One region of the Arthrobacter sp. NPDC057259 genome, then DNA from elsewhere that is predicted to be linked to it. Evidence: riboswitches for the same ligand, from Rfam matches in the RefSeq annotation. Region 1 holds a riboswitch; each other region holds the start of a gene.
What was found. Region 1 has a riboswitch for S-adenosylmethionine ahead of ACFUCU_RS11375 (methionine ABC transporter ATP-binding protein). Riboswitches for the same ligand answer to the same signal wherever they lie in the genome.

Region 1 (2,254 bases):
GTCGACCAGGGTTGCTGCGGCGTCATCGATCCAGGTCTCTCGGCCGCTCGGGATGGTCACTGTCTACTAAAACCGAACGGCGGATTTTCGCCAAATGGGCGCGTAATATTCGGAAACCTGCGGACGGGAGGCGCCTGGTTCGATCAGAAATTCGGCACAGCGCCCGGGGTGGGTTTGCCTACTGCGGTGGTGCTGCCGGCGGACGTAGGCTGGCCGCATGAGCCACGTGAACGATCCCGCCGTCGTCGAACGCCTCCTGCGCACCAAGGGCCGGTGGGCCATCGTGGGCCTGAGCACCAACCAATGGCGTGCTGCCTACGACACGTCGCTGTTCATCCGCGACCGCCTGGGCATGGACATCATCCCGGTCAACCTGCCCGGCGACGACGTGCACGGAGAGGCCGGCTACCGCTCGCTGGCGGAAATCCCGGCGGAGAAGCGGCCCATCGACGTCGTGGATTGCTTCGTGAACTCCGGACGCGTCGGCGACGTGGTGGACCAGGCGATTGCCGCCGGCGCCGGCGCCGTCTGGCTGCAGCTGGGCGTCATCGACGAGGCCGCGGCCGAACGCGCCAAGGCCGCCGGGCTGGACGTCGTCATGAACGCCTGCCCGGCCAGGGAAGCGCCGCTCCTGGGCCTTTAACCGGGACTGACGGGAGCTTTACGGCGTGTGACGCGCCGCTTTCACCTCGGCCGGGCGTGTGCCAGATTCGTGGGGTAACCATCCCGAGCGGCTGAGAGACCTGGCTCCGTGACGCCGCAGCAACCCCCTCGATGAGGACGGTGCTACCGCCAGGACCGATGGAGAACCACTGTTCCACGGACCCGAGAGGCCGCGCTTTGCGCTGCCCCGGCGCCGGGGGATGAGGCTTTCCTCGGGCGAGCCCCGGAGGAATCATGAACACCACAACGACGGCAGCGCCGGCCCGGATCGCGGGCGGTCCGCTGTGATCGAGATCCAGAATGTCAGCACCTCGTTCCGGTCGAAGGATGGCCGGTTCACCGCCGTCGACGACGTCACCCTCACCGTGGAGCGCGGCCGGATCCAAGGCATCATCGGGTTCTCCGGCGCCGGCAAATCCACGCTGCTGCGCAACATCAACCTGCTCGAACGCCCCACCTCGGGCCGGGTCCTGGTCGACGGCGTGGACCTGACCGCCCTGAGCGAGCCGGAACTGCGCAGCAGCCGGCACGGAATCGGCATGATCTTCCAGCACTTCAACCTGCTCAACAACCTCACCGCGCAGGAGAACGTGGAGCTCTCACTGAAGTTCGCCGGGGTGGGGAAGGCCGAACGCCGGCGCCGGGCGGCCGACGCCCTGGCCATCGTGGACCTCGCGGACAAGGCCGCCAGCTACCCCGCGAAGCTCTCCGGCGGCCAGAAGCAGCGGGTGGCCATCGCCCGGGCGCTGGCCACGGAGCCGAAGGTCCTGCTCTGCGACGAACCGACGTCGGCCGTGGACCCCCGGACCACCGCCTCCGTGCTGCAGTACCTCGCGGACGTCAACGCCGAATTCGGCATCACGATCGTGGTGGTCACGCACGAAATGAACGTCATCAAGGCCATCGCGGACAACGTCGCGGTCATGGAGGACGGCCGGATCGTCGAGCAATTCGACCTGGCCGAGCTCGAACGCCCCGGCTTCCACCCCGCCACCTCGATCGGGCGGTACCTGGTCTCCGACGCCATCGAGCTGAACCGGCCCCACCGGGCAGCCGCCCCGGCCGGCCCCGCCCCGAAAGGCCTGATCCATGCTTGAGCGCATCCTATCGGTCCTGCCCGAAATCGGCGCCGCCATGGGCCAGACCCTGGCCATGCTGCTGGTCGCGATCCCGCTGGCCGTCCTGATCGGCACGCCGCTGGGCGTCTGGCTCTACACGATCGGCCCCGGCGGGCTGCGGCACCGGCCCCGGCTCCACCGGGTCCTGGACGGCCTGGTCAACCTGGTCCGGTCCTTCCCGTTCCTGATCCTGCTGATCGCCATCATCCCGGTGACCCGCTTCATCGTGGGCACCACCATCGGCACGGCCGCGGTGATCGTCCCGCTGACCATCAACGCCATCCCGTACTTCGCCCGCTTCGTGGAACAGAACCTCAGCCAGCTCGGCAGCGGCGTGGTGGAGGCCGCCCGCTCGATGGGAGCCAGCCGGTCCCAGATTGTCCGGGACGTGCTGCTGGTGGAGGCCCGGCCGGGACTGGTCAGCTCCATCACCATCATGACCGTCAGCTTCATCTCCTACTCGGCGATGGCCG
Region 2 (2,254 bases), on a different contig from region 1:
TCAGGTCAGCGGTCTGCCAGAACTCGGAGGCGTCCAGGGCAAAGGCGGCGACGTTGGCCAGCAGCAGCACCGCGCCGGTGGCGAGGGAAATCCGGCGCAGAAGTTCGGGACGGCGCAGGCGGCGGTGGAACCAGGATTTCCCCACCGCCGCTGCGACCAGCAGCGCAATCAGCAAGACGATTATCAAGACGTAAATCGAGACCATGAATCTTTCCAGTTCTTCTTCGAGGTGCCGGCCGCCCCCAGTGCTGCGCCGGACAAAATGATGGATCTGCAACCCGCCCGGCAGAGGCTGCCGGGTTCTGGAGGGAAGGATTGCTTGTCAAAGAACCGGTCCGCGGTATCCCGGCGGAGACGTCAAAACCCATGCGCCAGCGGCACTGCGCAAACGGCCGGAAGCGGCCGCGCAGCGGGTGCTGAAAAGGCGTATGCGGTATGTGGAGACCCAGCTGAGACCTTGGACTGCCACTTCAGTAAACGTGACGCCCCTATCGGAAAACCCGAGTAGGCAATACCCGAAAAGCATTCGGCCACCGCGGACGGAACCGGCTTTTTGTACTCGATCACGACGGGCGCGATACTCGGTCGGCCTACGGCGGACGGCCTCCCGTGACCGAACATGACGGGGCCGACGCGCGGGCGCGGGCCCCGGGGTGTTAGGTTTTTTGCAGAGTAATGAGAACCGGTGCCAAGCCCTGACTGGCCGGTCGGCAACCCTCCTTTTGCGGCGGGGTGCCTCAGGTGACTACTCGGCAATCGACCATTCGAGCTGCAAGCGTGAACGTAAGGAGTTTGTCGTGTCCGACGCGACCCCGCCCCCAGTCCCCACCCCCGGAGCCGGCACCCCGGCCAACCCTCCCGCGCAGGCCGCAGCGCCCGCGGAGCGGCTGGCCTACCGGCTGCTGACCGGCCCAGACGACCGCAGCTTCTGCGAGCGGATCTCGGCCGCCCTTGCCGAGGGGTATGTGCTGCACGGCAGCCCGGCCGCAACCTTCAATGGCACATCGGTGATCGTGGCGCAGGCACTGGTGCTGCCGGCCGCCGTCGCGGAGGCGGACGCCGCGGTGGCCCGCGCCGTCGACGCCCTGGAGTTCGACGGTCTGGAATCCGAAGGGCAGGCGGGGGCATGAGCTACGCCGGGGACCTGACCCCGCAGGCGGCCTGGGAACGGCTGCAGTCCGGCGCGGTGCTGGTGGACGTCCGCACCCGGGCCGAGTGGGCCCAGATCGGGATCCCGGCGACCGGCGGGGCGGCCGCGGAGCCGGTGTTCATCGAGTGGACCCGGGCCGGCGGCGTGCCGAACGAGGACTTCCTGGACGAGCTCCGGCAGCGCGTCCCGGCCGACGCCGAGCTGCTCTTCCTCTGCCGGTCCGGGGCCCGCTCCGTCGCGGCGGCAGGGGCTGCGACGGCGGCGGGGTTCACCGTCTACAACGTGCTGGACGGCTTTGAGGGCCAGCCGGATGAGGCCGGCGTCCGCCGCGTCAACGGCTGGAAAAACGTGGGCCTGCCGACCGACGGGACCCGCACCGCATGAGTTTCAATCCCGAGGCCGCGGACTGGAGCCCGGACACCCAGGCCGTCCGTGGCGGCCTGGACCGGACCGGCTTCCAGGAAACCACCGAGCCGATCTTCCTCAACTCCGGCTTCGTCTACGAATCCGCCGCCGCCGCGGAGCGGGCCTTCACCGGCGAGGACGAGCGGTTCGTTTACTCCCGCTACGGTAACCCCTCGGTGGCCACCTTCCAGGAGCGGCTCCGCCTGCTCGAGGGCACCGAGGCGTGCTTCGCGACGGCGTCGGGCATGTCCGCGGTGTTCACCGCTCTCGGCGCGCTGCTTGGGGCCGGTGACCGGGTGGTCGCCGCCCGGTCCCTGTTCGGGTCCTGCTTCGTGATCCTGAACGAGATCCTGCCGCGCTGGGGCGTGGAGACCGTCTTCGTCGACGGCCCGGACCTCGACCAGTGGCGTGACGCGCTCTCGACGCCGGCCACGGCCGTGTTTTTCGAGTCGCCGTCGAACCCGATGCAGGAGATCGTGGACATCGCCGCCGTGAGCGGGCTGGCGCACGCCGCCGGCGCCACCGTGGTGGTGGACAACGTCTTCGCCACCCCGCTGCTGCAGCGCTGCACGGACTTCGGCGCGGACGTGGTGGTCTACTCCGGCACAAAGCACATTGACGGCCAGGGCCGGGTGCTGGGCGGCGCGATCCTGGGCAGCAAGGAGTTCATCGAGGGCCCGGTCCGGCAACTGATGCGCC
Region 3 (2,254 bases), on a different contig from region 1:
CCAGTTCACGGCCACGTCCTCCAGCGGCTTCTCCACCGGTTCGCCCAGCCACTCGGTGACCCGCTGCGCGGAGCCCGCGATGGTCAGCTCGGACATCTTCACCGAGCTCTCGTAGGCGTTGGACGGGTGCAGGGCCGGGTCGCCCTCCCACTTGAGCATGTAGGGGACCTGCGGATCCGCGATGAGGCCCAGGATGCCGATCTGCTTCCAGACCAGTTCACGGCCGTCGGGGAACTTGCGGTTGCCGTTGACCGCGGCGCGGCCCAGGCGTTCCTCGAAGGGTGCCAGGTCGTCGACCTCAACGCACCAGCCCATCCAGCCACCGCCGGCGGCGGAGCGGGCGCGGACCGCCTGGCCGAACGGTGCCTTGTCCGACGCCGGGTGGTCCAGGACCTCCACGACCTCCAGGTACTTGTGCCCGGCGAGCGGGATGATCATGTTGCGGGTGCCAAAACGGGGGTGCACGCCGCCCTTGACGGCCTCGACCCCGAGGGCCGTGGCGATACGGTCGGTGGTGGCCGCGAGGCCATCCTTTTCACAGGCGTAAGAGACGTGATCCATGCGCATGCCCTCATCTTGGCACTTTGTGATGGACCTCTCAGCTTAGGCTGTCCTAACCTCGCCGGGGTCGTCCGGCGGGCCCCCGTGCCGACCGGCGCGGCCGCGGAAATCCGCCGGACAAGCCGTCCCGGGGACCGGTTTCTTCATCTTTGTCATAAAGCTATCCGTGCCGGTTTCCGGCTTCCTACACTGGGAGCAGGTCATGAGTGCCAGCGCCAAGCCCCGGCTCGCTGGCCGGCAACCCTCCTTGCGCGGTGGGGTGCCCCGGGTGAAGACCTGGCCCTCCGGCGACCGCCGGCGGGGCAAGCGCGGCGCCAGGGCCGTGCCGATAATCCGGGACCCGCGAACAGCGCGGGACTCGGGTCCGGTGCCGCCCTGAGCCCAGTCACAGGAGACGCCATGTCCAACGCCTGGTCCTTTGAAACCCGTCAGATCCACGCCGGCCAGCAACCGGACGCCGCCACCGGCGCCCGCTCGCTGCCGATCTACCAGACGACGTCGTTCGTCTTCCCGAGCGCCGAGAGCGCCGCGAACCGGTTCGCCCTGGCCGAGCTCGCCCCCATCTACACCCGAATCGGCAACCCCACCCAGGACGCGGTCGAACAGCGCATCGCCAGCCTGGAGGGCGGCCTCGGCGCGCTGCTGCTCAGTTCCGGGCAGGCGGCGGAAACCTTCGCCATCCTCAACATCGCCGAAGCCGGGGACCACGTGGTGGCCAGCCCCAGCCTCTATGGCGGCACCTACAACCTGCTGGCCCACACTCTGAAGAAGTTCGGCATCTCCGTGACCTTCGTGGCGGACCCGGACAACTTGGACCAGTGGCGCGAGGCGGTGCAGCCGAACACCAAGCTCTTCTTCGGCGAGGTGGTCTCCAACCCGCGCCAGGACGTCCTGGACATCGAGGGAATCTCGGACGTGGCCCACCAGGCAGGGGTGCCGCTGATCGTGGACAACACCCTCGCCACGCCGTACCTGATCCGTCCGCTGGAGTGGGGCGCGGACATCGTGGTGCACTCGGCCACGAAGTACCTGGGCGGCCACGGCTCGGCGATCGCCGGTGTGATCGTGGACTCCGGAAAGTTCGACTTCGGCGCGGACCCGGAGCGGTACCCCGGCTTCAACACCCCCGACCCCAGCTACAACGGCCTGGTCTACGCCCGGGACCTGGGCGCGGACGGCGCACTGGGGGCCAACCTCTCCTACATCCTCAAGGCCCGGGTCCAGCTGCTGCGCGACCTCGGCTCCGCCGTCGCGCCCTTCAACGCCTTCCTGATCGCCCAGGGCATCGAGACGCTGAGCCTGCGGGTGGAGCGGCACGTCGCCAACGCCACCCGGGTGGCCGAATGGCTGGAGGGCCGGGAGGACGTCGAATCGGTCGCCTACGCGGGGCTGCCCTCGAGCCCCTGGTACGAGCGCGGCCGGAAATACGGTCCGCGCGGCACGGGCGCCGTCGTCTCCTTCGTCATCGCCGGGGGAGTGGAGGCCGGCAAACGCTTCGTCGACGCCCTGGAGCTGCACTCGCACGTGGCGAACATCGGCGACGTGCGCTCGCTGGTGATCCACCCGGCGTCGACCACGCACAGCCAGCTCAGCCCGGAGCAGCAGGCGGTGGCGGGCGTCCACCCGGGCCTGGTCCGGCTCTCGGTGGGCCTGGAGCACATCGACGACATCCTGGCGGACCTCGACGCCGGCT

Region 2: linked by a shared signal. The riboswitch ahead of ACFUCU_RS06145 (DUF1737 domain-containing protein) and the one ahead of ACFUCU_RS11375 (methionine ABC transporter ATP-binding protein) in region 1 are both predicted to bind S-adenosylmethionine.
Region 3: linked by a shared signal. The riboswitch ahead of ACFUCU_RS09785 (bifunctional o-acetylhomoserine/o-acetylserine sulfhydrylase) and the one ahead of ACFUCU_RS11375 (methionine ABC transporter ATP-binding protein) in region 1 are both predicted to bind S-adenosylmethionine.

Annotation. Positions count from the first base shown of each region.
Region 1 is NZ_JBHUYA010000006.1:113,425-115,678, forward strand. Features, by position in the region: gene ACFUCU_RS11370 (CoA-binding protein) at 218-643, shown strand; SAM riboswitch class I at 719-808, shown strand; gene ACFUCU_RS11375 (methionine ABC transporter ATP-binding protein) at 948-1,760, shown strand; gene ACFUCU_RS11380 (methionine ABC transporter permease) at 1,753-2,254, shown strand, end outside.
Region 2 is NZ_JBHUYA010000003.1:56,919-59,172, reverse strand. Features, by position in the region: gene ACFUCU_RS06150 (PIG-L deacetylase family protein) at 1-205, opposite strand, end outside; SAM riboswitch class IV at 672-784, shown strand; gene ACFUCU_RS06145 (DUF1737 domain-containing protein) at 888-1,130, shown strand; gene ACFUCU_RS06140 (rhodanese-like domain-containing protein) at 1,127-1,534, shown strand; gene ACFUCU_RS06135 (O-succinylhomoserine sulfhydrylase) at 1,531-2,254, shown strand, end outside.
Region 3 is NZ_JBHUYA010000005.1:100,043-102,296, reverse strand. Features, by position in the region: gene ACFUCU_RS09790 (VOC family protein) at 1-567, opposite strand, end outside; SAM riboswitch class IV at 760-876, shown strand; gene ACFUCU_RS09785 (bifunctional o-acetylhomoserine/o-acetylserine sulfhydrylase) at 961-2,254, shown strand, end outside.